Regions from separate parts of the Rahnella sp. ATs2 genome, predicted to be linked through region 1. Evidence: predicted binding sites of a transcription regulator. Region 1 holds the regulator's gene; each other region holds the start of a gene.
The links. The regulator Fur, encoded in region 1, represses iron uptake genes when iron is present. The targets are predictions, from matches to a motif close to ATAATAATGAGAACNACTATCAA.
Positions count from the first base shown of each region.

Region 2: the regulator Fur is predicted to act here: its motif matches at 5,149-5,171, upstream of sodA (superoxide dismutase [Mn]).
Region 3: the regulator Fur is predicted to act here: its motif matches at 3,937-3,959, upstream of ACJY2G_RS04035 (siderophore-interacting protein).
Region 4: the regulator Fur is predicted to act here: its motif matches at 3,491-3,513, upstream of feoA (ferrous iron transporter A).

Region 1 covers NZ_JBLYPL010000010.1:170,712-178,187, reverse strand. Annotated here, with positions in the region: gene glnS (glutamine--tRNA ligase) at 1-480, shown strand, start outside; gene chiP (chitoporin ChiP) at 928-2,349, shown strand; gene chiQ (ChiQ/YbfN family lipoprotein) at 2,363-2,704, shown strand; gene fur (ferric iron uptake transcriptional regulator) at 2,888-3,343, opposite strand; gene fldA (flavodoxin FldA) at 3,657-4,184, opposite strand; gene ACJY2G_RS13070 (methyl-accepting chemotaxis protein) at 4,593-6,275, shown strand; gene ybfE (LexA regulated protein) at 6,351-6,632, opposite strand; gene ybfF (esterase) at 6,895-7,476, opposite strand, start outside.
Region 2 covers NZ_JBLYPL010000015.1:46,829-54,304, forward strand. Annotated here, with positions in the region: gene fdoI (formate dehydrogenase cytochrome b556 subunit) at 1-86, opposite strand, end outside; gene fdxH (formate dehydrogenase subunit beta) at 83-994, opposite strand; gene fdnG (formate dehydrogenase-N subunit alpha) at 1,007-4,054, opposite strand; gene fdhD (formate dehydrogenase accessory sulfurtransferase FdhD) at 4,199-5,041, shown strand; gene sodA (superoxide dismutase [Mn]) at 5,250-5,870, shown strand; gene ACJY2G_RS16755 (methyl-accepting chemotaxis protein) at 6,161-7,476, shown strand, end outside.
Region 3 covers NZ_JBLYPL010000003.1:192,549-200,024, reverse strand. Annotated here, with positions in the region: gene ACJY2G_RS04050 (arginase family protein) at 1-648, opposite strand, end outside; gene ACJY2G_RS04045 (LysR substrate-binding domain-containing protein) at 839-1,234, shown strand; gene ACJY2G_RS04040 (TonB-dependent receptor domain-containing protein) at 1,348-3,768, opposite strand; gene ACJY2G_RS04035 (siderophore-interacting protein) at 4,139-4,951, shown strand; gene ACJY2G_RS04030 (PadR family transcriptional regulator) at 4,954-5,436, shown strand; gene map (type I methionyl aminopeptidase) at 5,504-6,259, opposite strand; gene ACJY2G_RS04020 (ParD-like family protein) at 6,297-6,551, opposite strand; gene ACJY2G_RS04015 (pentapeptide MXKDX repeat protein) at 6,682-6,963, opposite strand; gene ACJY2G_RS04010 (molybdopterin-dependent oxidoreductase) at 7,034-7,476, opposite strand, start outside.
Region 4 covers NZ_JBLYPL010000013.1:76,535-84,010, forward strand. Annotated here, with positions in the region: gene ACJY2G_RS15455 (MG2 domain-containing protein) at 1-105, opposite strand, end outside; gene greB (transcription elongation factor GreB) at 370-843, shown strand; gene ACJY2G_RS15465 (Tex family protein) at 955-3,285, shown strand; gene feoA (ferrous iron transporter A) at 3,681-3,905, shown strand; gene feoB (Fe(2+) transporter permease subunit FeoB) at 4,005-6,323, shown strand; gene ACJY2G_RS15480 (FeoC-like transcriptional regulator) at 6,332-6,568, shown strand; gene ACJY2G_RS15485 (LysR family transcriptional regulator) at 6,663-7,476, shown strand, end outside.

The DNA.
Region 1 (7,476 bases):
GCGAACAAACAGTACAAGCGTCTGGTGCTGGGCAAAGAAGTTCGCCTGCGCAATGCGTATGTGATTAAAGCTGAACGCATTGAGAAAGACGCAGAAGGCAATATCACCACCATCTTCTGTTCTTACGATATCGAAACGCTGAGCAAAGATCCCGCTGATGGCCGCAAGGTGAAAGGTGTGATCCACTGGGTTTCTGCGACAGAAGGTAAACCGGCGGAATTCCGTCTGTATGACCGTCTGTTCAGCGTGGCGAATCCTGGCCAGGCAGAGGACTTCCTGACCACGATCAACCCGGAATCGCTGGTGATTGCTCACGGTTTTGTTGAGCCTTCTCTCGTGGCAGCTCAGGCTGAAATCAGCCTGCAGTTCGAGCGTGAAGGTTACTTCTGCGCCGACAGCCGCTACTCAAGCGCTGACAATCTGGTGTTCAACCGTACCGTTGGTCTGCGTGATACCTGGGAAAGCAAACCCGTCGCGTAATTGCCTCTGAATGGCTTGTTTGAACGACTGATGAAACGCAGCTCCGGCTGCGTTTTTTTTATGTCTGCTATTTCTGTCTGCTGGTAATGACAGGTGCATGGTGGTTTTGTTTTTCATCGCGAATTAATGTGTTTTTGATGTTTACTTTTAAACCCTGTTTTTTGTGTGCTGAAACGTTTAAATGAACGATTAAAATTATCAATTCACTGATTATGTTATTTATTTTAGTTACTCCTCCGCTTAACTCTTTCCTATGGCATTTTGTTACACTTTTTCATCTTTATGTGCACTTTGTCATACTTCAGCGATCAATGAGTAATTACTCATTGATAATTCGCGTCGCGAAAAATACTCTTGAACGTGATTTAACCGGTACGCCTTTGGCGGCCGCTTTTAATACCCGTTTGGGTTTTGTTGGTATTTTTTAGTCAAAGATGAGGAATTTCTATGCACAAGCACCTTAACAGGGGCAGGGGATCGGCTTACCTGAAACCTGCACTATATTCTCTTGCCGGCACCTTATTGGGTGGCGGAATGATGTTTTCTGAAGATGCCAAAGCGGCAGGTTTTATTGATGATTCGACGCTGACCGGCGGTGTGTATTACTGGCAGCGTGAGCGTGACCGCAAGGACATGGATCCGGCGAGCGACAACTACAAAGACTACACAACCAACCTTTCACATTCTACCGCTAACCTGAATCTCGATTTTTCTTCCGGCTATGCCTGGGACATGTTTGGTATTGATATCGCAGCCTTTACGGCGATTGAAATGGCCGAAAGCAGCGAAAGCGGACATCCCAACGAAATCGCTTTCTCCAACAGCAACCGTGCTTACGACGAAGATTACTCCGGTGATAAAAGTGGGGTCAGCCTGTACAAAGCCGCCGGTAAATTTAAATACGGCGGATTCTGGGGACATGCCGGTTACATCCAGCCAACGGGCCAGACACTGATTGCACCGCACTGGAGCTTCATGCCGGGAACTTACCGCGGTGCGGAAGCGGGCTACAAGCACGATTTCGGTGATCCGGGAGAATTGAGTTTCTCCTACATGTGGGCGGATGAATATAAATCTCCGTGGCATCTGGAAATGGATGATTTCCGCCAGAACGATAAGAAAACGGGCGTTTCATACATCCACTCTCTTGGAGCGAAATACGACTTCAAAAACGACTTTGTGCTGGAAGGCGCTTTTGGTCAGGCTGAAAGTTACGTCGATCAGTATTTTGCCAAAGCGTCTTACAAAATCGATCTGATGGGCAATCCGCTGACCACCAGCTACCAGTTCTACGGTGCGGAAGATCGCATCAGCAATAAGAACGATCCGAACAGCTTGTATGACGGGATGGCCTGGTTGCAGGCGCTGACTTTCGGTTACACCACTGGTCAGTTTAACTGGCGGCTGGAAGGTACGATGGTCAAAGCGGAAGGTAATCAGGGCTACTTCCTGCAACGTATGACCCCGACGTATTCCTCCTCCAACGGTCGTCTTGACGTGTGGTGGGATAACCGTTCGGACTTCAACGCCAACGGCGAGAAAGCGGTGTACGCCGGCGTACTTTACGATCTGGCGAAATGGGATCTGCCGGGCTTTGCCGTCGGGGGTTCTTACGTTTACGCGTGGGACGCCAAACCGAGTACCAACGCCGCTTATGACCAGAGCCAGCGTCTGAAAGAGAGCGCCTGGAGCCTGGATGCGCTTTACACCATTCAGGAAGGCCGCGCGAAGGGGACACTGTTCAAACTGCATTACACCCAGTACGACAACCACTCGGATATTCCGAGCTGGGGCGGGGGTTACGGCAACATATTCCAGGATGAAAAAGACGTGAAATTCATCGTTATTGCTCCATTCACTATTTTCTGAGGTCGTTATGTCGATGAATAAATTACTGATGATGGCGGTATCGGCTGTTCTGCTGGCAGGCTGTGCGCCTACCGCCGATCAGGCACAGATTTCGCAAACGCGTGAAGACTACCGCGCGTGTATTAATTCTTCAGAAGGTAATCCGGACAAACTGGCATCCTGTCAGGTGTTGCTGAACAAGCTGAAACAGGAAAAAACACACCAGAAATTTGCGGAACAGGAAACAGTTCGCGTGCTGGATTACCAGCGCTGTCTGACGGCGCGCAAAACCGGTGATGGTCAGGCATATGCGGCGGATTGCGGTAAAATCTGGCAGGAAATCACATCCAATAACGCGCCTGCAATGGCGAACTAATAGCAGATTTTTGTAAAAGCCTTAGCTGGCAAAATCATCATTATCAAAAGCGAAACCCCGGCTTGCCGGGGTTTTTTACGTCGGCAAGCGGCGTCTGTGTTCGGGGTGAGAGGCAGACATAAAAAAACCGCTTTCCAGCGGTTAGTTTATTTAGAACATTTGCGACAATCGAAGCTGTGCAAATTAATGCGCAGGTTTGTCATTGTGCAAAGATTCATCTTCACGGCAGTCGCCTGCTTCACAGTGGCCGTACAGGTACAGACTGTGGTTGGTCAGTTTGATGCCATGTTTTTTAGCAATCTCACGCTGACGACCTTCAATATATTCGTCACGGAATTCAATCACACGACCGCAATCCAGGCAGATCAGGTGATCGTGGTGATGTTGCTGAGTCAGTTCGAATACGGACTTGCCGCCTTCGAAGTTATGACGGGTGACGATACCAGCATCATCAAACTGGTTCAGAACACGATAAACCGTGGCCAGACCAATTTCTTCGCCCATATCAATCAGTTGCTTGTACAGATCTTCCGCACTAACGTGATGACCTTCCGGCGCTTGCAGCACTTCCAGGATTTTGAGGCGCGGAAGCGTGACTTTTAAGCCGGCTTTCTTCAGTGCGGTGTTGTTGTCAGTCATGCGGATTCAGTCCTGTTACTATGTGCTAATCAAGTTGAGGCATGCAGCCTGTGGCATCGGCGGCACAAAATTGTTCGTTTACTGTTCTTCGTTTAAGGGAAGTGTGCCCATTCTCGTAAACGACAGCCTGTTAATAAAGATCACAAATTGCCTGTCACACTAATAATGCAACGACTTGATCGATAGAAAAAACAGATGAACTCAGTGTACCTTGATACGACCGAAAGTTACAATTTTGTAGCGGTTAAATTGTTAATTTCAGTAATAGTTTGGCCCTTCAATTGTAGAATAAATCCTCAGGGCCAACAGGGTTTTAGCCGATAATTTCTGAAAGGCTGAGTTCTTCTGTGATCTGTTTCACCCACGCATCAACACGTTCAGCGGTCAGTTCCGGCTGACGGTCTTCGTCAATTGCCAGTCCGATGAAGTGCTTATCATCTGCCAGGCCTTTGGATGCTTCAAAGTGGTAACCTTCAGTTGGCCAGTGTCCGACAATCACTGCGCCGCGTGGCTCAATGATATCGCGCACGGTACCCAGTGCATCGCAGAAATACTCGGCATAGTCTTCCTGATCGCCGCAGCCAAACAGGGCAACCAGCTTACCTTCAAAATCTATCTCTTCGAGCGACGGGAAAAAGTCATCCCAGTCACACTGCGCTTCACCGTAATACCAGGTTGGAATTCCGATCAGCAAAATATCGAATTTTTCCAGATCCTCTTTGCTGCTCTTCGCAATGTCATGCACCTCAGCCACATCTTTACCCAATTGTTTCTGGATCATTTTAGCGATGTTTTCGGTGTTACCTGTATCGGATCCAAAGAAGATACCTACAACGGCCATAAGATTATCTAACCTCTTGTTCTAAATGAAGTGCCCTGCATTGCAGGCAATAATAGCGAAGATGATACCAAACTCGCGAGGCGGAGAATATGCTTCTGCTCGCCTTCTTAACTGGGGAATAAGTTTATCGGGCAATATTTTAAAGTGTTATCGCCATCGTGTGCTTATCAACCACAGGGTTCCTGAGGTCATAAGCAAAGTGAAGAAATAAACCGGCTCCTTCCTTAAGTTTACGCATGTCCCGCCGATAGATGATGCGAGAGCAATCTCAACATAATAAAGAAATCGATGCCCGGAGAGGTGTTCAAACATGTCCGGGGGCGTAAGCCTGCTGGTTACCTGTTTTGATTCTCCGCATCCCCGTCAATCCTCAGACCAGAAACAGTCCTGTTTCGAGAGAGGCATATCGTGCAGTTTTTAAAAAATATTACCATCAGGGCCGCTTTATTAACCATTCTTGGCATCTTCTGCGTGATGTGGGCCGGTGTTTCCCTTTATACCGTCACATCACTTGGCACATTAACGCAAAATACCAGGAACAGTACCGAACTGGTCAACAACATGACGCTGATCAGCAAAGGTAACGATCAGTATTTCCGTACCGTGACGCGTCTGAGTCGTGCGGTTGCACAGCTTCAGGCTGACCCGTCAAAGGGCCCTGAAATTTTTGACAGCGCCAAACAATCTCTTGATGGACTGACTCAGGCGCTGGCTGATTTTAAATCAGTACCCCATCCGGGCCTGGAAGAATCAGCCATTCAGGAACTGCAGACCAGCTGGGAAAACCTGCTGACACAGGGCGTTACGCCGTTATTCAATGCTGCCAGCAGTAAGAATATCGACACCTATAACCAGTTAGCCAACACCACGGTTCCGGCGCTGAGCCGCACTTTTGGTTCATCAATGGAAAAAGTCAGCAGCCAGATTGCAGTTGATTTTCAGGCCGCACAAAATGAATCCAATCATCTGACCTACATGAGCAAAGTGATCCAGCTGAGCGCATTTGGTATTGGTTTGATCCTGTTGCTGCTGACCGACCGCTATCTGGTGATGGCGCTGGTGAAACCGCTGGATAAAATCCGCGATCAGTTCGCGGTGATCGCCAGCGGTGACCTGACGCAGTATATGGAAGAGTTCGGTAAAAACTGCGCCGGTAAACTGATCCCGCTGCTGAATGTGATGCAGGCGAGTCTGGTGAATACGGTGCAGACGATCCGTAACTGTACTAACCATATCTATCAGGGCGCATCGGAAATTTCAGCAGGGAATAATGACTTGTCTTCGCGTACCGAAGAACAGGCTTCTGCTCTGGAAGAAACCGCAGCCAGCATGGAAGAACTGACAGCGACGGTGAAACACAATGCCGATAACGCACATCACGCCAGCCAGCTGGTGATTGAAGCCTCCGGCACAGCGCAGAAGGGCGGAAATATTGTGGCGGACGTGGTCAGTACCATGAAAGACATTTCCGGCAGCTCAAAGAAAATTGCTGAAATTACGTCGGTCATCAACAGCATTGCTTTCCAGACCAACATTCTGGCGCTGAACGCCGCAGTTGAAGCCGCACGTGCGGGCGAACAGGGGCGTGGATTTGCGGTGGTCGCCAGCGAAGTGCGCAATCTGGCACAGCGCAGCGCCCAGGCGGCGAAAGAAATCGAATCCCTGATCAGTGAATCGGTTTCCCGCGTCGACAGCGGTTCAAAACTGGTTGAAAACGCCGGTCTGACGATGAATGAAGTGGTGCGCTCAATTACGCATGTCACCGATATCATGGCGGAAATTGCTTCGGCATCTGATGAGCAAAGCAAAGGCATCGGCCAGGTGGCGGTGGCGATCACTCAGATGGACAGTGTGACGCAGCAGAACGCCTCGCTGGTTGAAGAGGCATCGCAGGCTGCGGTTTCTCTGGAAGAACAGGCTGCATTACTCAACAACGCCGTGGCCACGTTCAAACTCAAAGACAGCGTCACCAACGTGAAGGGACGTCCAGCGAAAGCGGTTTCCGCTCCGTTGCTGCGTCCGGATACCGGGATGGGCGGGTTGCTTTCGGCGAATAGCGCGAAAAGTGCTGAGAACTGGGAAACGTTTTGAGAAGCACGAAGAGAGTGAGCGTTGAATAAGTAAGAAAAAACAAACGGGTAGCCTGAAAAGGTTACCCGTTTTTAATCAGCCTTCATGACCGTTAAGATGTGCCAGCAGCATCTCTTCAATCAGTTCGCTACGACTGATGTTACGTTCTTCAGCCAGCTTATTGAGCGTATCAACAGCATCGGCATTCATTTTCAGCTCAACGCGACGCAGACCGCTCGCTTTATCGCGGCGTAACTGATTGCGCTTGTTGATCCTGAGCTGTTCATCACGGGATAGCGGATTTGTTTTTGGACGCCCCGGACGGCGGTCATCTGCGAACAGATCAATCGTCGTGCGATCCAGTTGTTCTTTTGCCATAGGTAGCGGTACAACCAGGGAAGTTTTTACATCGGAAAACGGCAAGCCGATTCCTGACGAGCGTTTCACACATTTCGGGCTAAGAAACCCTGACCCAATTTACCCCCCGCGACTCAGCCTGAGTGAAACGGGGCGGCAAAATTATAGCGCGCAATCATACACTGGCGCGCCTGGGGTTCACAACGCCTGATTGCCCTGATTTCATGATAACTTTCTAAGTTGTGCAGACTTTTTGCACAATTTATCCCCAGGATGTTAAACCTTAGTCCACATCGATGAAACGGTGAACAGCGCGCAGCACGGCCTCAGGTTTTTCCGCGTGAACCCAGTGTCCGGTTCCGGCGACGACATAGGCTTTGGCCTGCGGGAACTGACGGGCGATATCTTCGCGGTAAGCGTCCTGCACATACGGCGACAATCCGCCGCGGATAAATAACGCCGGGTGATCCCACGCCGGTACGTCTTCCCAGCCGGTGATGGTTTCGTATTCACTGAGCAGCACCGGAACGTTAAAGCGCCATTCTCCCTGCTGGAAAGATTTCAGCAGAAACTGAATCACGCCGTCTTCCTTTATATACTCGCGCATACAGGCGGCAGCTGACGTGCGGTCACGTAATCCGGCAGCGGTGACGGCGTTAATCGCGGCAAAAATCTCATCGTGACGGCGCACGCGGTAATCGACCGGCGCGACATCAATGACGATCAGCTTCTCGATACGGTCAGGGATCAGCGCGGTCAGCGCCATCGCTGCTTTGCCGCCCATCGAGTGGCCGATAACAATGATTTTTTGGAAACCCACTTCATCCAGCGTTTCTGCTAAATCCTGCGCCATCGCGGCGTATGA
Region 2 (7,476 bases), on a different contig from region 1:
GCCAGCGTCACAAAACAAAAGGCAACAATCCAGTGATTGAGGCGTTCCACCAGGTTATAGCGCTGGATTAACTTCTCTTTTTTCATGGACGTTTCTCCTCATCGTCATGTTTTTCGCCTTCTTCTGCTTGCTCTTCCTCTTTCACGTAGTTCGGACCCACGCCAAGGAAGTGGAAGGCTGCTGCTGCGAAGGTTACCGCGAAGCCGACTGCAGCCAGCGGTTTCCAGACGCCTTTCCATAAAGTGACTGCTGCGCTGATGGCCGGATCTTTCGGCAGGCCGTGATACAGCTGCGGGTTGTCAGCGTGATGCAGCACGTACATCACGTGTGTGCCGCCGACGCCCTGCGGATCGTACAAACCGGCGTGCTCAAAACCGCGGCCTTTCAGTTCGCTGACGCGTTCTGCGGCCAAATCCTGCATCGCCGTTTTGGTGCCGAAATGAATTGCGCCGGTCGGGCAGGTTTTCACGCAAGCCGGTTCCTGGCCTACACTCACGCGGTCAACGCACAGCGTGCATTTGTAGGCACGGTTATCCTGTTTGTTGATACGCGGAACGTTGAACGGGCAACCGGCGATGCAGTAACCGCAGCCGATACAATGTTCTGACTGAAAATCGACGATGCCGTTGGCGTACTGCAAAATAGCGCCTTCCGCCGGACAGGCTTTCAGACAGCCCGGATCGGCGCAGTGCATACAGCCGTCTTTGCGGATCAGCCATTCCAGCTTGCCGTTTTGTTCCACTTCCGAGAAACGCATCACCGTCCAGGATTTCGCACTGAGATCCATCGGGTTGTCGTACACGCCGGTATTGATACCCACTTCATCGCGCAGGTCGTTCCATTCGGAACAGGCGACCTGACAGCCTTTACAGCCGATGCAGGTGGTGACGTCGATGAGTTTCGCCACTTCCTGCTGATGGTCACGGGCACGCGGTGCAGGCGTGAACCCGTTGGTTGCGGACTTACGAAGTATGTCCTGTGATTGCATTGCCATAATTCGCCTCCGTTAGACCTTTTCCACGTTAACCAGGAACGCCTTGAACTCCGGCGTTTGCGAGTTAGCGTCGCCGACTGACGGCGTCAGCGTGTTGGCTAAATAGCCCTTACGCGTCGCGCCTTCAAAGCCCCAGTGGCACGGGATGCCAATGGTGTCGACGTGCTTACCGTCGATGGTCAGCGGCCTGATGCGTTTGGTCACCACGGCTTTCGCCACGATGAATCCGCGCTTCGAGGAGACTTTCACCTCATCGCCCTGCGCAATGCCTTTCGAGGCGGCCAGACCTTCGCCGATCTCGATAAACTGTTCAGGCTGCGCGATGGCATTCAGCAACGCGTGTTTGGTCCAGTGGCGGAACAATTCGGTGATTGAATAAGTGGTCGCCACATACGGGAAGTCTTTGGCAGTGCCCATATTCGGCAAATCGCTGGCAAAAATACGTGCGACCGGATTGGAGATCACCGCCGGATGCAGCGGGTTGGTGCCAATCGGCGATTCAATCGGTTCGTAATGCTCAGGGAACGGACCGTCGGCCATTTTGTCGGTAGCAAATAAACGCCCGACGCCTTCCTGCTGCATGATGAACGGCCCCACGCCGGTGCCCGGCGCCGCAGCGCTGTAATCCGGGACATCAAAGCCGGTCCATTTCGCGCCATCCCAGCGGATGATTTCGCGTTTTGGATCCCACGGTTTACCCTGCGGGTCAACGGAGGCACGGTTATACAGAATGCGGCGGTTCAGCGGCCAGCACCACGCCCAGCCGGATGTACAGCCAAGACCGGAAGGATCGGCGTTATCGCGGCGCGCCATCTGGTTACCGGCTTCTGTCCAGCTACCGGCGTAAATCCAGCAGAAACTGGCGGTGCTGCCGTCGTTTTTCAGATGAGCAAAGGTCGAAATCTGCTGACCTTTTTTCGCCAGCAGATTGCCCTGATCGTCATGGATATCTGCCAGCGCTTTGCCGTTAGCTTCGCGGGCGATTTCTTCCGGCAGCGGGTCGAGGGGATCCTGATAATCCCACGCCATATTCATCACCGGCAGCGGATTGGCCCCGCCTTCTTTCTGATACAGCTCGCGCAGTTTCATAAACAGGCGCGCGATAATTTTGCCGTCGTGCAGCGCTTCACCCGGTGGCTCAGACGCCTGGAAGTGCCATTGCAGCCAGCGGCCGGAGTTCACAATCGAACCGTTTTCCTCCGCAAAACAGGAAGACGGCAGGCGGAACACTTCGGTCTGAATATCGGCGGTCTGCACGTCGTTCATCGCACCGTGGTTTTGCCAGAAGTTCGAGGACTCGGTCACCAGCGGGTCGATCACCACCATGTATTTCAGTTTTGAGAGCGCGCGCGAGGATTTGTTTTTGTCCGGGAATGCCGCCAGCGGGTTGAAGCCCTGCACGATATAACCGTTCAGTTTGCCTTCAGTCATCAGCTCGGCTTGCTGCATCACATCGTAGCTTTTGTCCCATTTCGGCAGCCAGTCGAAGCCCCAGTCGTTTTCCGCCGTAGCATGATCGCCCCAGAAACTTTTCATCATACTGACGAAGAAATTCGGCGTGTTTTTCCAGAAATTGACCTGCCCGTCCACCAGCGGTGTCGGCGTGATCTGTTGCAGATAATCGCTGAAATTCGTCTGTTTTTCCGAAGGCAAAGGCATATAGCCCGGCAGATTCAGCGAGAGCAAACCGAGATCGGTGTAACCCTGAATATTGGAGTGACCGCGCAGCGCATTCACGCCGCCGCCAGGCATGCCGATATTGCCCAGCAATAGCTGGATCATCGCCGCACAACGGATGATTTGCGCGCCGCCGGTGTGGTGCGTCCAGCCCAGTGCGTAAAGAATGGTCGAGGTTTTATCGCGCGCGCAGGTTTCCGCCAGAATAGAGCTGATCAGCAGGAAATCTTCTTTCGAGGTGCCGCACAGACGCTCCACCAGTTCCGGCGTGTACCGGGAAACATGCTCTTTCAGCAGATTCCAGACACAGCGCGGATCCTGCAAGGTTTTGTCCTGTTTCGCCAGACCGTTTTCATCCAGCTGATAGTGCCAGCTTTCTTTGTTGTAGGATTTTTTCGTCGCGTCGAAGCCGCTGAACAGGCCATCGTTGAAGGCATAATCTTCGCGCACCAGCAGGCTGGCGTTGGTGTACTCCCTGACATATTCGGTCTGAATTTTATTATGCGTAATCAGGTAGTTGATCATGCCGAGCAGGAAAGCGGTGTCCGAACCGGCGCGGATTGGCGCATAGATATCGGCCACGGCGGCGCTGCGGTTGAAACGCGGATCGACGACGATAACTTTGGCGTTATTTTTGGTTTTCGCCTCAATCACCCATTTGAATCCGACCGGATGCGCTTCTGCCGCGTTTCCGCCCATAATCAAAATGACGTTGGCGTTTTTGATATCGACCCAGTTGTTGGTCATCGCACCGCGACCAAAGCTTGGCGCTAATGCCGCGACGGTCGGACCGTGACACAGACGTGCCTGACAGTCGATGGCGACCATGCCCAGCGCGCGGGTGAATTTCTGATCCAGCAGACCGGTTTCGTTACTGGCCGCGGACGAACATAACATGCCGGTGGTCAGCCAGCGGTTAACCGTGACGTTGTTTTCATTTTTCTCGACAAAGTTGGCGTCGCGGTCATCTTTCATCAGGCGGGCGATACGGGAAATCGCCTCATCCCAGCTTATACGCTGCCATTTATCGGAGCCGGGCGCGCGATATTCCGGATATCTCAGACGGCCTTCGCTGTGGATGTAATCCAGTACCCCTGCGCCTTTCGGGCACAACGAGCCTCGACTGACCGGATGATCGGCGTCACCCTCTACGTGGAAGATATTTTCAGTGACGTTTTTCGCGCCGTCGCCCTGGCTGTAAATCAACATGCCGCAACCGACTGAGCAGTACGTGCAGTTGTTGCGGGTTTCACGCGAGCGAAGCAGTTTATATTGGCGGGTTTCCGCCAGCGCGATTGTCGGGGCAAACCCCAATAATGCTGCGGTAGTGCCGGCCATACCGCCCGCACATATTTTGAATAATTGTCTTCTGCTGACTTGCATGAAAGACTCCTTCCCATCATTTGTTAACACATTGCTTTCAAATTGCCGCTTTCCGTTGCAGATGCGGAAGCGGTAAAATTAAGACCTAAAGTCCTGACAGTTTGTACGGCTTATGTAGCCGGAATGTTTATAAGGTTATTGCCAATGGATGTCCATCAAGTAAAAGAACTGAGCGAAAAAGATGATAAAAAAGTGACTCAGATCATCGGAGCCAGTCAAAAACCGGTGATGCAGCGCACACATCCTGGCGAACTGGAAGACGACTGGATTGCAGAAGAAGTGCCCGTTGCGCTGGTCTATAACGGGATTTCACATGTGGTGATGATGGCGTCGCCGAAAGATCTCGAAGCCTTTGCGCTGGGGTTTTCGCTGTCGGAAGGAATTATCGAATCGGCTGCGGATATTTACGGGCTGGACGTAACACCAAACTGTAACGGTATTGAAGTTAACATCGAATTATCGAGCCGCCGTTTTGCCGGGCTGAAAGAGCGCCGTCGCGCCATGGCAGGCCGAACCGGCTGCGGCGTGTGCGGCATCGAACAGTTAGGCGATTTATTCCGCCCGCTCGCGCCGTTGCCGTTTACCCAAACGTTTGAGCTGGCAAATCTGGATAACGCGCTGAATCAGCTGAAATCCGTGCAGGAAATCGGTCAGCTGACCGGCTGTACGCATGCCGCCGCGTGGATAACCTCGCAGGGCGACTTACTGGGTGGCTGCGAGGACGTGGGACGTCACGTGGCGCTGGATAAAATGCTTGGCCTGCGTGAAAAACAAAGTGAATGGCAATCCGGTGCCGCGCTGGTGTCGAGCCGCGCCAGCTATGAAATGGTGCAGAAAGCCGCGATGTGCGGTGTCGAAATTTTGTTTGCCGTCTCCGCCGCCACCACGCTCGCGGTAGACGTCGCCGAAAAATGTAACCTGACGCTGGTCGGTTTCAGCAAACCGGGACGGGCAACGGTGTATACGCATCCGCAGCGGTTACGCTGACCCTCTAAGCTTCACGTGCCTTTAGACAATTTAGGATTGTTTGCGGTTATCTGGTTCTAAGCCCCGTATAACAGGCGCTTACGAGTACCCGTACAAAGGGTGGAGCATAGATAATCATTTTCAATATCATTTAATTAACTATAATGATCCGACTGATTACGCGGTGCTCACAATGACGGTGCCGCCCTACACTATGGAGACGATGAACATGAGTTATTCACTGCCATCACTGCCTTACGCATACGACGCACTCGAACCGCATTTCGACAAAGAAACGATGGAAATCCATCACTCTAAACACCACCAGGCTTACGTGAACAACGCGAACGCTGCACTGGAAAGCCTGCCAGAGCTGGCAAAACTTCCTGTTGAAGAGCTGATCGCAAACCTGGACAAAGTGCCTGCGGACAAGAAAGTTGCACTGCGTAACAACGCAGGTGGCCACGCTAACCACAGCCTGTTCTGGAAAGGCCTGAAAACCGGCACCACCCTGCAGGGCGAACTGAAATCTGCTATCGAACGCGATTTCGGCAGCGTTGACGCTTTCAAAGAAACTTTCGAGAAAGCAGCAACCACTCGTTTCGGTTCAGGCTGGGCATGGCTGGTTCTGAAAGACGGCAAACTGGCCGTTGTTTCTACCGCTAACCAGGACAGCCCGCTGATGGGCGAAGCTGTTTCAGGCGCATCCGGTTACCCGCTGCTGGGTCTGGACGTTTGGGAACACGCTTACTACCTGAAATATCAGAACAAACGCCCTGATTACATCAAAGCCTTCTGGGATGTTGTAAACTGGGACGAAGCAGCAAAACGTCTGGCTGAAGCGAAGTAATTTCGCTTTACCGCCCATAACGGGCACGATGTTTTCGCCAATGGCGGGTCACTGACCCGCCTTTTTTATGTCCATTTTCATGTACTCTTTATTGAGTAAAGACCTAAGCCTGATCACTGTTTTATTGCCAATTATTCATTTCCCCTCTGCCCTTATCCGATCCCGCTCGCATTAATCAAAAATACGCGCCGTTCCCTATAAAGTTTCTCTTAAGTCCACCGATAGGTTGTTCACAAAGGCGTCACAAAATCACTTATTAATTTTAAAGGGATGTTCGACGGAGAATGAACATGAGCAACGGAACAGGTCTTTCGCAGTGGATGAATAATCTCAAGGTCGGCACCAAACTGGGTCTGGGCTTCGGGCTGGTACTTCTGATCGCCGCGGCCATCACCGTGGCAGGGATGATCAAATTTAACGACATCAGCCAGCGCGCTGAAAAAGTCGATTTCAGCAACCAGATGAATGCGCTGTTAAACGAAGCCCGTCTCAGCCGCACGCTGTATCAGCTCAATTACGATCCCGCTTATCTCAAACAAAACCAGGACAAAATCAGCGCACTTTCGCAGCTGATTGCCCAGTCGAAAGACAAACTGGAGTGGGATGCAGCGAGTCTGGCAGAACTCAATCAGGTGCCGGTTAAAATCCACGAATATCAGCAGGCTCAAAACGCCTTTAAGCTGGCTGTCGATAAGAAGGATGCCGTTCGCGCGAGCTGGAACCTTTCCGAAACTGAAGCCGTGGTGACGCGTTTACAGGATCAGTTGCGCGTGGAAGATGCCGATCCTTCCATCCGTCTTTCTCTGGCTGAGGTGATTCAGAAACTGATCAGCGTGCGTTATAACGTGCGCGGCCTGTTGCTGAGCATTAACAAAGAATCCGAAGCCAAGCTGTTGCAGTCGATTGATGACACACAAGCGAATGCCAAAAAGCTGAATGCGCTGCTGTTACCGAATCAGCAGGCCACTCTCGCCCCGCTGATGAGCGCGCTGGCGACGTATAAAAGCCACGTTGTGGCGTATATGCCCGCCTATGAAGAAGAGCAGAAAAACTCCCAGCTGTTGTCGGTAAAAGCCACAGAAATGAATGCTCTGGTGGCGAAAATCTTCAAAAATGAACTGGAAAATACGCATCTGGATATCAGCCATGCGCAGATGATCATGATGGTGATTACACTGATTGTGATGCTGGCCGGCATCATCATTGCGTGGCGCATTACCCGCCAGATTGCCCAGCCGCTGCGCGATACCCTGAAAACTGCCGAAGCTATTGCGCAGGGTGATCTGACCGCCGCACATCCGACAACACGTCGTGACGAGCTGGGGATGCTGATGAACGCAGTCGCCGCGATGAGCCAGAATCTCAGCACCATGATTTATGAAATCCGCTCCGGCGTTTCGCAGGTGTCCCACGCCGCAGCTGAAATCGCTGCGGGGAATACCGATCTCTCCTCACGCACCGAGCAGCAGGCGGCGGCCGTTGAAGAAACCGCTGCCAGCATGGAAGAGTTGAGCGCGACGGTGAAACAGAATGCCGATAACGCCCATCACGCCAGCAAACTGGCCAGTGAAGCCTCAGGCACGGCAACGCTTGGCGGCAAGCAAGT
Region 3 (7,476 bases), on a different contig from region 1:
TGGATCGAGAACGTCCAGATCAATGTGTATCGCCAGATATTCAATATTTTCCTTTTCAATCCACTCAATAACGTCTTTCCCTTCGTCTTTGATTTGTTCAGGACCGATAGTCGCAATGTTATGATGAGCAAGATATTCCGCTTCATAAGTCAGTGGATCGTGGATACCGGCAATCATTATTTTTGAGGGAGTGAGTCTGGTGGCCACATGAGCAAGCAAGTCTTTATCACCTGTTCCAATCAGTGCTCCCAGAACATGAGCATGGGCGTTTGGATATTGTTTTGCAGTCTGTACGTCGGGATGGGAGTCAATCCAGAGCACACCGAGTTTATCACCGTATTTATTGAGCAGATGTGAAAAAGGTGCCAGTGATACCAGGCAATCGCCGCCAAATACGACAATTGAATCGGGATCATGTTTCTCAATCAGAGCGGCTGCATCCTTGAGTTGCCTGATAATTTGAGGTTTAGCGTTAATGCCGTCCACCTCAACCAATGGCTCCGTTGTGGGCTCATCGACCGGCACAGACTCAACAGGACCATCCGATTCGGGTGAAAGATACGAGAGAAGAAGCGAGCCAAGATGATAGGGGGGATTATTGCCACCTTGCCATTGAGGAAATAATAATCTGAGTGTTTTACTGGTCATAATTTGCCTGTCTTGTTTGAGCAATGGATTGATTTGTGTGAAATTACCACTATAAAAATGAATGATCGTTCATTCATTTTACGTAATCATTGCTTTTCCGCAAGCAGCGCGGCACGTTCAGCTAATGCCGCAAAGTGAGAGCCTTTTTACCGAACACAAAAATCATCAGGGGCAGGAGCTGTCGGGCAGCGTGCGCCTTACCCTTCCAACTTTGTTTGAAAATCAGGAAATTTTGCAGCGTTTACTCAAGCATTTGCGAGATTATCCGCACCTGAATATCGAATGGCTGCCGACCGGGACGCATCTCAATATTATCGATGAACAGATTGATATCGGGATCAGAATTGGTACCGTGCCGGATAACCGCTTTATTGTGAAATGCATTTGTCCGGTGGGCGTCAATATTGTGGCGTCACCTGATCTCATGGCCCGCACGGGTGTCCCGGAGTCTTTACGTGACCTGCAATTTAATTACCCGCTCAGCGCGCTGAATAACAGTAACTCCGGACGGGTCTGGCCCTGGCAATTTTCCGCCCCCATCAGCCTCTGCTACCCGCGCGCATACGGCTGGTCTTTGACTGGCTGACGCAGATCCTCAAAGAGCTGTTCAGCGAATAGCGGCGTTATTAAGGAAATAAAAAAGCGCCATGTTTGCACATGACGCTTGTGTGATTAAACGGCTGTGTTTACCGGCTGATGTTAGAAATCAACATTGACGCCCAGCTGGAAGCTGCGACCTGGCATCACGGCCAGTGCCTTGTTGTATTCATCCTGATTGGTGGTATCAGTCAGAGTACGGCTGCTCAGGTAATCCCAGTATTTGCGGTCGGTGATGTTGTAAACGCCACCGCTGAGTTTCACGTTCTTCGCGACTTTCCAGTACGCCGTTGCATCAACCATACCGTAGCCCGGTACGTTCATGTATTCGGTGGTGGAACCCGTGATTGGCGTACCGGCGTTGGTGTAGCTCTGACGGTTTGTCGCTTCGGCTTTTTTACCTTTGACGAAAGTTGCGGTCAGCGCAGTACCGTACACGCCGGATGGATCATCCCACGCCACGCCAGCGACAAATTTCATTGGCGGCACGCTGTCGAGATCCACATACTTGTCGCCATCGTAGCTGGATTTCGATTCACCTTTGGCATAACCCAGTGCGAAGGTGGTGCTCAGACCGTCAACGCTGCTGAACCAGGTACCGTAGTTAATTTTGGTGCTCAGATCGCCACCATAGATAAACGCTTCATCGCGGTTTTCGGCCTGATAAATCGTATAAATATTGGAGGGCACATTGGTGAACATGCCCGGGTTGGCCGCACGGCTGTAACGGGTGTTGGCAATAAAGTTCTTGTAGGTGTTGTAGAAAACGGAAGTCTTGAAGGTTACACCTTCAGTCGCTTCACCTTTCATACCCCATTCGAAGTTATTGCTGGTCTCGGTTTTCAAATCCGTGTTGCCGATCAGCGCGTATTGCTGAGAACCGGCATAAGAAGAACCGAGGTTCCAGGAACCGTAAAGCTGGCTGGCATCCGGGAATTGCGCACCACGACGATATTGCAGGTAAGTCATCAGCTTAGGCGTGATGTCATAGGTGAACGCCAGGGACGGCAGAACCTGCGTATCGGAATTGGCTTTGCCATACAGGGTAGAAACCTGGCCTTCAGAGACGGTGCTGTTGGACAAGTCAGACAGATCTTTCGCTTTGGTGTTCTGATACGCCACACGCACTGCAGGCACGATGGAGAAGTCATGGCCATCGAGGTCAAACTTCATGGTGTCCTGCAGGAAGCCGCCGAGAATATAAGAACGGCTGTTCGCTTCCGGCTGCATGATTGTGGTGTAAACACTTTGCTCCGGGCTTTCACGGAACGGACGTTCAGTGTTGGACATACGACCGTTGATACCGGCGCTCAGCTCATGACGACCCAGCGTTTTCAGCCAGCTGGTTTCCCCGCCGAAAGTGTTGACGTCATAGTTGGAATAGACGTTCATCATCTGCTTACTGGCGTTCGGCATGTAGGTATTGTCGTGCGCCTGCGTGTACTGGTAATACACTTTCGAAACAATAGCATCGACGTAATCGTTGAACGGCGTCCATTCGTCCTTCAGCGTCGCGCCCCAGCGGCGGGTGTTACTTTGCTGCTGTGCGGTGCCGAGAATAGCGCTGCCTGAGCTGTTCCACGCATCGTAATGGGTATGGTTTACTTTTTCGTAATAATCGAGCGTACCGGTGACTTTATGTTCGTCATTTGGCTGCCAGATAACGGATGTCATGACTGCGTCGGAGTGCCAGTTAGCCGGATACGCGTCGTGCGTTCCGCTGTTATTGCTGGTTTCCTGGCCGTCGCGGCGGCTGATGGCAATCAGACCACGCAGGGTTTCATCACCTGCGGCGGCGGTGATGCCGTTGTGCCAGGAGCGGTCGGAAGAATCATAATCAGACTGGTAACCGAAATAGGTTTCCTTGCCCGGACGCAGATAATCATCGGCAGATTTTGGCAGGAAGGAAACGGCACCGCCGATTGAGGTGTTGGCGCGATCAGCGGAGGTGGCACCGGATTCGATATCTACCTGGCCGTAAATGTAAGGATCGATGTAATCACGGCCAATACCGGACGTGCCAAGACCCGCGCGGCTTGCGTAGCTGCGGCCAGTGGCGCTTGGCTGTGGAATGCCGTCGACATCGATGCCGACGCGGTTGCTTTCCAGACCACGGATGTTATAGCCGGTATAACCGTTACGGTCGAAGCCGCTTTTGCCGTTGCCGGAACCGCCGCTGGAGCCGGTAGCGGTGATCAGGGGCTCATAACGCATGATGGTGCCGAAATCATTGCCGCCTTTTTGCTGCATTTCTGCTGCGGTGATGGTGGTTTTCGAGCCTGGTTTTTTATCCGGCATCGTTTCGGTAACCGTCATCACTTCTTCATTGGTCTGCGCCAGATCCTGCGCAGTACGTACCACCGGTTTTTTCCTGATGGCTTCAGAAGCTGGCGTTTTATTGGCTGCCAGATCGGTGGTGTCTTTAACCGCTTGTGCTGCATTTACGTTAAAGGTGGTGGTGAGAATCGTCCCCATGAAAATGACGTTTTTCACCAAACCCTGCTGTGTAAAGGATTTGAACATTTGTTTTTAGCCCTGCACTATTTTTAAAAGTTCTGCTCGCATTTACTGCCTTTCGACAAATCAGACGCGCTGGTCATCTGCTTTCAATTCTTCCGTAAAAAGCCCTTGTCCTTATAAAATATGGGTTTATTTGACGTCCTTACCCACTTTGGCTTGGTGCGAATGATAATGATACTGAGAATTGTTATCAACAAATTGATAAATAAAAATGGGCTTCTTAACGAAATCTTTGCAATGTGCGGCTCAGAATGAACTACCGCGAGATCAAAAGTGCGGGGGATGATGCCTGTGTCCTTACGTTTTTCAGGGTTGCGGAAAATATTCCTAAGATATATCTTTCGTTCAACCTTACTTAAAAAGAGAAAACGTGATGACTCAACATCGCAACGAAACCCCTGCCGTAAACCTGCCTGTCCGCGTCAAGAACGACCTGGTTTTCCGTCATATCACCGTCAAAAGCAGCGAAAACGTGGCTGGCTGTTTTCAGCGTATCGTGTTGAACGGCGACGATCTGAAAGGTTTTAACTCGCGTGGTTTTGATGACCACATCAAACTGTTTTTCCCGGCAAATCCCGGTGATGTGATCACGCCGCCGACCGCGACCGACGAAGGCATTGTCTGGGGCGAAGGGCCGCGTCCGCTTAACCGCGAATACACGCCGCTGCATTTCGATGCACAAGCCAACGAACTGACGCTGGATTTCTATCTTCACGATGGCGGTGTCGCCAGTGAATGGGCGGCTGGCGCTAAGCCGGGCGATAAACTGATCATCGGCGGACCGCGCGGTTCACTGATTATCCCGACCACTTACGCATGGCAGTTGTATGTCTGCGATGAAACCGGTCTTCCGGCGGTGAAGCGCCGTTTGCGCGAGCTGAAACAGCCCGCGTCTGCCGCGAAAGTGACCGTGCTGGTCAAAGTGAAAGATGTCAGTTGCGTTAGCTACTTAGACGATGAAAAAGAGTTCGACATCGAATGGGTTGTCAGTGAAGAACAAAACGGTTATCAGGAAGATGACGCGGCAGTTAAAAAACTGAAAAGCATTTCTTTGCCGGAAAGTGATTACTACATCTGGGCGACCGGCGAGGGGAAATTTGTTAAAGGGCTGAATGATTACTTCGTCGAAAATCGTGGACTGGACGCCAATCTGGTGCGTTGTGTCGCTTACTGGCACAACAAGTAACGATGATGAATAATAAACACCGTCGCGAAAGGATGTTTGAAACGGGTGATATCCGTCTGCTGATGCTGCATTTTTTACAGCAACGTTCCGCTCACGGTTATGAACTGATCAAAGCCATCGAAGAACTCTCCAAAGGCGAATACACGCCGAGCGCCAGTATCATTTATCCGAACCTGACCTTCCTGGAAGAACAGGGTCTGGTAACGGCGAAGCAGGAAGAGGGCGGTAAGAAACAATATTCGATTACGCCGGAAGGCACGCAGTCGCTGGCAGAGCAGGGTGATTTGCTCGGTTCAGTGACGGAAAAACTGCATTCACTGGCGATTTTATCGAATAACCGCAGTATTCCGGAAATGCAGCGGGCGATTAACAATATGCGCATGGCGCTCAATTTGCGGCTGGCGAAAGGTCCGATCGAACAGGAAACGCTGTATAAAATCACCGATGCGTTAGATCGCGCGACCAAAGAAATTGAGCGCAGCTAAACGGATTATCAAAAACTATAAAGCCTCCGACCGGAGGCTTTATACGTTCAGGAAATATCACGGAAAATCAGTTCTCTTCAGGCCATGGGGTCAATATTTCATAGCCATCTTTTGTCACCGCAATCATATGTTCCCATTGTGCGGACAACGAATGATCTTTAGTCACCACCGTCCAGCCGTCGGGCAGCACTTTATTCTGCTTTTTACCGGCGTTCAGCATCGGTTCGATGGTGAATAACATGCCTTCCTGCAACACCAGTCCGCGGCCTTTTTCACCGTAATGCAGCACCTGCGGATCTTCGTGATAACCCATGCCGATGCCGTGTCCGCAGTATTCTTCCACGATGGAAAACCCTTCGCGTTTCGCTACCGAGGCAATGGCATGACCCACATCACCGAGGGTTGCGCCGGGACGCACCACTTCGATACCGGCCATCATTGCTTCAAAGGTGGTATCCACCAGACGGCGAGCCATAATGCTCGGCTCACCGGCGTAATACATGCGGCTGGTGTCGCCGTACCAGCCATCTTTAATCAGCGCCACGTCGATGTTCACGATATCGCCTTTCTTCAGCGCTTTATCGGAAGGAATACCGTGGCAAATCACATGGTTGACGGATGTGCAGGTGGTTTTCTGATAGCCGTGATAACCGATATTTGCCGGGATCGCCTGTAATTCGTTGACGATAAAATCGTGGCAAATGCGGTCCAGTTCATTGGTCGTGACACCCGGCACCACATAAGGCGTGATCATATGCAGCACCCGCGCTGCCAGTTTACCGGCGATACGCGCTTTATCGATGCCTTCCGGCGTTTTGACCATACGGTTATTGTTGACGAAATATCGGCTGTCTAAACCATTATTCATTGCTTGCCTTCCTGTGTGTGCCGCCGACATTTAACAGCGTGCGGATACTTCCGATGTTTTCTTCAGATTCCATGCTGCAACGCACCAGCAATTGCGAAATCTCGCTGTGCGTCATGTCCGGATGAGTTTCCATCAGCATACCGATTTTCATCCAGTGCTCGGCCTGCGCGTTGATGGAACGCGTATACGCCAGACTGGCGATGCGCAGATTCTCATGCATCAGTTCGGAGATTTTAATGATACCCATCGGGCGCCCTCGGTAGTATACGAATCATATATGTTTTATATACTACGCAGGTCGCTGTCAATTTTCCAATAAAAAAGCCTCCGCTGAACAGACGGAGGCGTTTTCGCTGCATAGCCGGGTTTAGCGGCGTTTACTGGGCAGAGGTGTTTTTTTTCATGGCATCTTTCGACATGTTGTCTTTGGACATTGAGTCTTTAGACATGCTGTCTTTCTTCATATGATCTTTCGACATGCAGTCTTTGCCCATGCTGTCTTTAGCCATGGAATCTTTACTCATGCTGTCTTTTTTCATGCAGTCTTTCGACATGTGGCCCATGGTATCTTTCTTCGCCATCGCGTCAGCGGCATAAGTGGTACTTACCGCGCCCATCATCAGACAAGCAGACATCATCAACACGGTTAACTTTTTCATGGTAAATCCTTCTTTTAGGTTTTGAGATACAAAGGTTGTTGTGGACAGTGTTGATCCTTGAGGATCGTGTTCAGCTTCCGCCGAACCAGTTGTAGCCCTGATCTTCCCAGTAGCCACCGGTGTACTTATTGGTTATTTCAATCACTTCGATATGTTTTGGATTCTTATAGCCGAGTTTGGTCGGCATTCTGAGCTTCATCGGGAAGCCGTATTTTCGCGGTAAAATCTGGCCGTCATAAGTCAGCGCCAGCAGGGTTTGCGGATGCAGTGCCGTCGCCATATCAATGCTGGTGTAATACTGATCTGCGCATTTAAAACTGACGTATTCCGCCGTGAGATCGGCCCCGATCAGACGCAGAAAATCACCGAACGGCACGCCGCCCCATTTGCCAATCGCGCTCCAGCCTTCGACACAAATGTGACGAGTCACCTGGCTGACCTGCGCCATTTTGTACAGCGTTGGCAATGACCATTCGCGTTTATCCAGCGCCAGACCGGCGATTTTCAGGCGAT
Region 4 (7,476 bases), on a different contig from region 1:
CGGTTTAAAAATGCGGCCCAGCAGACCCAATACAAAGGCCAGCACGCGCAGGATGCCTTTTATCAATGTAAAAGGCAGACGAAGTAAGAATTTTAATAAATCCATTTGTACCTGTACCCCAATCCCTGTAGACGGTTAAACGCGAGAGATATTTTTATTTAATTCATTATATTACGTGAAATATCTGAAGGTAAAAAAACGTAAGAATCAGCACAGAAGGATAATAGCTCTCTGGCTAAAAAGCCATCATATAAAGCGTAGCAGTGAGTCAGACTTTTCGGTCAATTTGTGCGCTGTCAGGAAAGCGATTGTGTGAAACAATGGCGGCAGATTTCTGTGCAGGAAAACAGTGAGAAAGTGACAGGTAATATGAAAACGAAACTGATTACCCGTGAAGGCTACGACAAGCTCAAAACTGAGCTCGATTTCCTGTGGCGCGAAGAGCGCCCGGAAGTGACCAAAAAAGTGACCTGGGCCGCAAGCCTGGGCGATCGCAGCGAGAATGCCGATTATCAGTACAACAAGAAACGGCTGCGCGAAATCGACCGCCGTATCCGCTATCTGACCAAATGTCTGGAACAGCTGCGCATCGTCGATTATTCGCCGCAGCAGGACGGCAAAGTGTTCTTTGGCGCCTGGGTGGAAGTCGAAAACGACGACGGCGACATCAAGCGTTTTCGCATTGTCGGCTATGACGAAATTTTTGGCCGCAAAGACTACATTTCTATCGATTCCCCGATGGCACGCGCCCTGCTGAAAAAAGAAGTCGGCGACAGTCTGGTGGTGACCACGCCAGCCGGCGACGCGACCTGGTACGTCAATGAGATTGACTACGGGAAATGATCAGCTAACTCTCAAAACGCGCAGACGGGCGGCCTGATGACTGGCATTTTCGGTCTTCAAACCGTATAACTGTGCCCTGCTTTTTTAACGAATAAAACTGATACCAGACCTATGAATGATCAACTGAGCCGCATTATCGCAAGTGAATTGCAGGTTCGCCCGGAGCAGGTTGCTTCCGTGGTGCGTCTGCTGGATGAAGGTAATACCGTGCCGTTTATTGCGCGGTATCGTAAGGAAGTCACCGGTGGGTTGGATGATACCCAACTGCGTCAGTTGGACACCCGTCTGGGTTATTTGCGTGAGCTGGAAGACCGCCGCCAGACTATCCTCAAGTCCATCGAAGAACAGGGCAAACTGAGCGACGATTTAGCGAAAGCCATTAAAACCACGCTGAGCAAAACCGAGCTGGAAGATCTGTATCTGCCGTTCAAACCGAAGCGCCGCACGCGCGGGCAAATCGCTATCGAGGCGGGGCTGGAACCGCTGGCAGAATTGTTGTGGAACGATCCACAAAACGAACCTGAAACCGCCGCCGCGAAGTTTATAGATGCGGATAAAGGCGTCGCCGACACCAAAGCAGCGCTGGATGGCGCACGCTACATTCTGATGGAGCGTTTCGCTGAAGATGCGTCGCTGCTGGCGAAAGTTCGTGATTACCTGTGGAAAAACGCCCATCTGACCTCCCGCATGGTCGAGGGTAAAGAGCAGGAAGGCGCGAAATTCCGCGACTACTTCGATCACCATGAACCGATTTCTCAGGTGCCTTCTCACCGTGCGCTGGCGATGTTCCGTGGCCGCAATGAAGGTATCCTGCAGCTGGCGCTGAATGCCGATCCGCAGCATGACGAGCCGCCGAAAGAAAGTTATGCCGAACAAATTATCATCGACCATCTGGGTCTGCGCCTGAACAACGCGCCAGCCGACGTCTGGCGCCGTGCCGTGGTCAACTGGACATGGCGCATCAAAGTGCTGCTGCACCTTGAAACCGAGCTGATGGGCACCGTGCGCGAACGCGCTGAAGATGAAGCGATTAACGTATTCGCCCGCAACATGCATGATTTACTGATGGCTGCGCCAGCGGGTATGCGCGCAACCATGGGCCTGGATCCGGGTTTACGTACCGGTGTTAAAGTCGCCGTTGTGGATAACACCGGCAAACTGGTGGATATCGATACCGTTTATCCCCACACCGGCCAGGCTGTAAAAGCCGCACAACAGGTTGCCGCGCTGTGCATCAAACATAATGTCGAACTGGTCGCTATCGGTAACGGTACCGCTTCCCGCGAAACCGAGCGCTTCTTCCTCGAACTGCAAAAACAGTTCCCGGCGGTCAAAGCGCAGAAAGTGATCGTCAGTGAAGCCGGTGCGTCGGTGTATTCCGCTTCCGAGCTGGCGGCGCTGGAATTCCCGGATCTGGATGTTTCGATTCGTGGTGCCGTTTCCATTGCGCGTCGTCTGCAAGATCCGCTGGCTGAACTGGTGAAAATCGACCCGAAATCCATCGGAGTCGGCCAGTATCAGCATGACGTCAGCCAGTCTCAGCTGGCGAAAAAACTCGATACCGTCGTCGAAGACTGCGTGAACGCAGTGGGTGTGGATCTGAATACCGCGTCCGTTCCGCTGCTGACCCGCGTGGCTGGTCTGACGCGCATGATGGCGCAGAATATCGTTAACTGGCGCGACGAAAACGGTCAGTTCCGTAACCGCGAACAGCTGCTGAAAGTCAGCCGTCTGGGGCCAAAAGCCTTCGAGCAATGTGCAGGCTTCCTGCGTATCAATCACGGCGACAACCCGCTTGATGCCTCAACGGTTCACCCGGAAACCTATCCGGTGGTCGAACGCATTCTGGCAGCGACGCAACTGGCGCTGAAAGAACTGATGGGCGATTCGAATGTGCTGCGCGGCCTGAAAGCCAGTGAATTCACTGACGAACAGTTCGGCGTGCCGACTGTTACTGACATCATCAAAGAGCTGGAAAAGCCGGGGCACGATCCGCGTCCTGAGTTTAAGACCGCGACCTTTGCCGATGGTGTGGAAACCATGAATGACCTGATGCCGGGCATGATCCTTGAAGGTTCTGTCACCAACGTCACCAACTTCGGGGCATTCGTGGATATCGGCGTACATCAGGATGGTCTGGTTCACATCTCATCACTGGCGAATAAATTCGTTGAAGATCCGCATACCGTGGTGAAAGCTGGCGATATCGTCAAAGTCAAAGTGATGGAAGTCGATCTGCAACGTAAACGTATCGCGCTGACCATGCGTCTGGATGAGCAACCGGGCGAAGCACCGGCACGCCGTTCTTCCGCGCCAGCGTCAGATTCGCGTGACAATCAGAAACGCCATACACCAAACAAACCTGCGGGACGCAATGCCGCACCGGCGGGCAATAATGCGATGGCCGATGCTCTGGCTGCCGCTCTCGGCAAAAAACGCTAATTTCTCGTTTTTTCCTGCAAAACGGAAGCCGCTGATATTCAGCGGCTTTTTTTATGTGTCTTTTTTCGACACTTTTTAAAGTCTCTCCTATTGAATCAATCACTGAGGTAAATCAATAAATCCTCACTGTTGCAGGCTTAGGATAGCGACGCGGTGGAGATTCCCGTGAAGAGGCCCCCCTATTTATTTTGTCTCCACACGCGTACTAATTATGATAACTATTCTCGTTTGTACTTCTTTGCGTATTCAGTACGCCGTCAGCCTCAGGCTGGCAATTTCGCACCAGGGACAATTTCTGAGCAATATTTCACGAGCAGTGAAATCAACGGGCACGGAAGCGCGGCGTCACCTTTGTGACGCTGCCCCCAAAATGCCTGAACGCTTCGCGAGGAACTATGCAACTTCAATCAAAATGTGCTTATAAAATCACCGGCTTTTCTCATGAAATCAGTCCGGCCTATCGCCAGAAACTGCTGTCTCTCGGCATGCTTCCGGGATCATTCTTCAACATCATCCGCGTGGCACCGATGGGCGACCCGGTGCAGATAGAAACCCGCCGCACCAGTCTGGTCGTGCGCAAAAAAGACCTCGACCTGCTCAAGCTTGAGCTTCTGGCCTGACCTTTCTGATGGGTTTCTGATGGGTTTCTGAAAGATTGTTTAGCGCGGCTCTGTTGAGTCTTCCGCGTTTTTTCCTTTCTCACACGTAGATCTGAACGTATGAAAGCACTGACTATTGGCCTGATTGGTAATCCCAACTCAGGTAAAACGACCCTTTTCAACCAGTTAACCGGTTCGCGACAACGCGTTGGTAACTGGGCTGGCGTCACCGTTGAACGTAAAGAAGGCCAGTTCGCCACCGCAGACCACCAGATTACGCTGGTCGATTTGCCCGGCACCTATTCACTGACCACCATCTCCGAGCAAACCTCGCTTGATGAGCAAATTGCCTGTCATTACATTCTGAGCGGCGACGCAGATCTGATGATTAACGTCGTGGATGCCTCAAACCTTGAGCGCAACTTATACCTGACACTGCAACTGCTTGAGCTGGGCGTGCCCTGCATTGTCGCGCTGAACATGCTCGACATCGCCAAAATTCAGAACATCAATATTGATATCCCGGCGCTGTCTGCACGCCTGGGCTGCCCTGTTGTTGCCCTGGTGTCTACCCGCGCCAGCGGCATCAAAGAACTGAAAGCGGCCATTGATGAATTGCCACAAGTGGCCGCGCTGGAACGTGTGAAATATCATCCGGTGCTGCAACAGGAAGTGGAAGTGCTGGCCACTGAAATGCCGCAAGATATGACGCTGCAACAGCGTCGCTGGCTGGCTTTGCAAATCCTCGAAGGGGATATTTACAGCCAGACGCACGCAGGTAACGCGCAGGCTTTACTGCCGCAGGTGAAAGCCCGTCTGGTAGAGCAAAAGCTGGAAGATCCGGCGCTGCTGATTGCCGATGCGCGTTATCAGAGCATTGCGTCACTGTGCGCGGACGTCAGTAACTCGCACCTCACCGCGCCCAACAAGCTGACGCAGGTGCTGGACCGCGTGATCCTCAACCGTTTCCTCGGCGTGCCGATCTTCCTGCTGGTGATGTATCTGATGTTCGTGCTGGCGATCAACATCGGCGGCGCGCTGCAACCTATTTTCGATATCGGCTCGGCAGCAATTTTCATTCAGGGTATGCAATGGGTGGGATTCACCCTGCACTTCCCGCAGTGGCTGACCATTTTCCTGGCACAGGGCGTGGGCGGCGGTATCAATACGGTTCTGCCGCTGGTGCCGCAAATCGGCATGATGTATCTGTTCCTTTCCTTCCTTGAAGATTCCGGTTATATGGCCCGCGCCGCGTTCGTGATGGACAGGCTGATGCAATCGCTGGGGCTGCCGGGTAAATCTTTCGTGCCGCTGATTGTTGGCTTTGGCTGTAACGTGCCGTCCATTATGGGTGCCCGTACGCTGGATGCCCCGCGTGAACGCCTCATCACCGTGATGATGGCGCCGTTTATGTCCTGCGGCGCACGTCTGGCAATTTTCGCGGTGTTTTCTGCGGCATTCTTCGGGCAAAGCGGTGCATCCATCGTGTTCTCGTTGTATCTGCTCGGTATTGTGGTCGCTATCCTGACCGGCCTGCTGCTGAAATACACCATTATGCGCGGTGAAGCCTCGCCGTTTGTGATGGAACTGCCGGTGTATCACGTTCCGCACCTGAAAAGTCTGCTGCTGCAAACCTGGCAGCGTCTGAAAGGTTTCGTGCTGCGCGCCGGTAAAGTGATCGTGATTGCGAGTATTTTTATCGGCGCCCTGAACAGCTTCTCGTTCAGCGGTCAGGCGGTGGATAACATCAATGATTCTGCACTGGCCTCGGTCAGTAAAGTACTGACACCGGTGCTGGCGCCGATGGGCGTACATTCTGACAACTGGCAGGCGACCGTGGGTCTGGTCACCGGCGCGATGGCGAAAGAAGTGGTGGTCGGTACGCTGAACACGCTGTACACCGCCGAACATATCCACAATGAGGAATTCGACGCTGCCAGCTTCAACCTGTTCGATGAACTGGGCGGCGCAGTGCAGGAAACCTGGCAGGGGCTGAAAGACACCTTCAGCATCAGCGTACTGTCGAACCCGATCGAAGCCAGCAAAGGTGACGGTGAAATGGGCGTCAGCTCCATGGGCGTCATGAGCACCAAATTCGGTACCGCCATTTCGGCTTACAGTTACCTGATTTTCGTGCTGCTTTACGTGCCTTGCGTCTCGGTGATGGGGGCGATTGCCCGTGAAACCAGCCGCAGCTGGATGACGTTCTCCATTTTCTGGGGGCTGAACGTCGCCTACTCGCTGGCGACCCTGTTCTATCAGGTGGCCACTTTCAGCAACCATCCGGCCTACAGTGCGGGCGTCATCTTCATCGTGCTGCTGTTCAACGCTATCGTCCTCACCTGCCTGCGCAAGGCACGCAGCCGGGTCAGCCTCCATTTGCAGCCGCGTAATATCGCGGCCTGTTGCGAACCAGCTACCGGCAGCGACTGCCACTAGGAGATAACATGACTACGCTGATTCAGGTTCGCGACTCTCTCGCACTGGCTGGCCGGGCAGATGCCCGCCAGCTCAGCCAGCAGCTTAAGGCTCCGCAGCCGCTGGTGCAGGCCATGCTCGAACGGCTGGTGGCGATGCGAAAAGCAGAAACGGTGGAAGCGGATGACAGCTGTCTGAGCGGCAGCTGTAAAAGTTGCGCTGACGGCAAAAAGTGCCTGACCGTGTCTTACACCCTGATCCCCTGAACCCGGCTTTTCCGCCCTTCCTGAATAGTCGCCCGGCGGCTATTCAGCTATCATCTCAGACCGCAACGGCCTAAAACGCGCCGCAGGAGCCTGTATGATCGACAGTGAAATCACCTTCCGCAAACTCGAAATTTTCCTCGCTTACATGGAAAAGCAAAACATCACCCGCGCAGCCGAACAACTCGGTCTGAGCAGCGTGAGCGTGCATCGCGCCCTGCATTCTCTGGAAGAAGGTTTGCGCTGTCCGCTGTTTATCCATCGCGGGCGCAATCTGCTGCCGTTGCCCGCGGCTGAAGCGTTACTGGAACATGCCACGCAGGTGATTGAACAGATGGAACATGGGATCCAGGCCACGCAGCGCGCCGCCGGTTTTGGGGATAAACGCCTGAAAGTCGGCACGTTGTATTCGCTGACCCTGGAAACTATTCCGCGCCTGATTATGGGGCTGAAACTGCGCCGACCCGAGCTTGAACTGGAGCTGGTGATGGGGTCTAACAGTGATTTGCTGCAAAAGCTGGAAGACGGCCTGCTGGATGCGATTCTGATTTCGACCAGTGATTCGAGCGTGGACGCACAGCGCTACGATCAGTTGCCGCTGTTTCAGGATGATATTTTTCTCGCTGCCCCCGCCAGCGCAGAACTGGCGTCGGAAGGCACGGCGGATTTACGCGATTACAAACAGAAGAAATTCGTTTCACTGGCAGAAGGGTTTGCGACTTACCACGGCTTTCAGGAAGCCTTTCAGGTCGCCGGTTTTGAGCCGGACATTGTCACACGGGTAAACGATATTTTTTCGATGCTGAGTCTGGTACAGGCGGGCGTCGGATACACGCTCATTCCCGGCAGGATGAAAGGCGTGTACGAAAATACGGTGAAATTACTGCCACTGGCAGAAGCCTATCAGATGC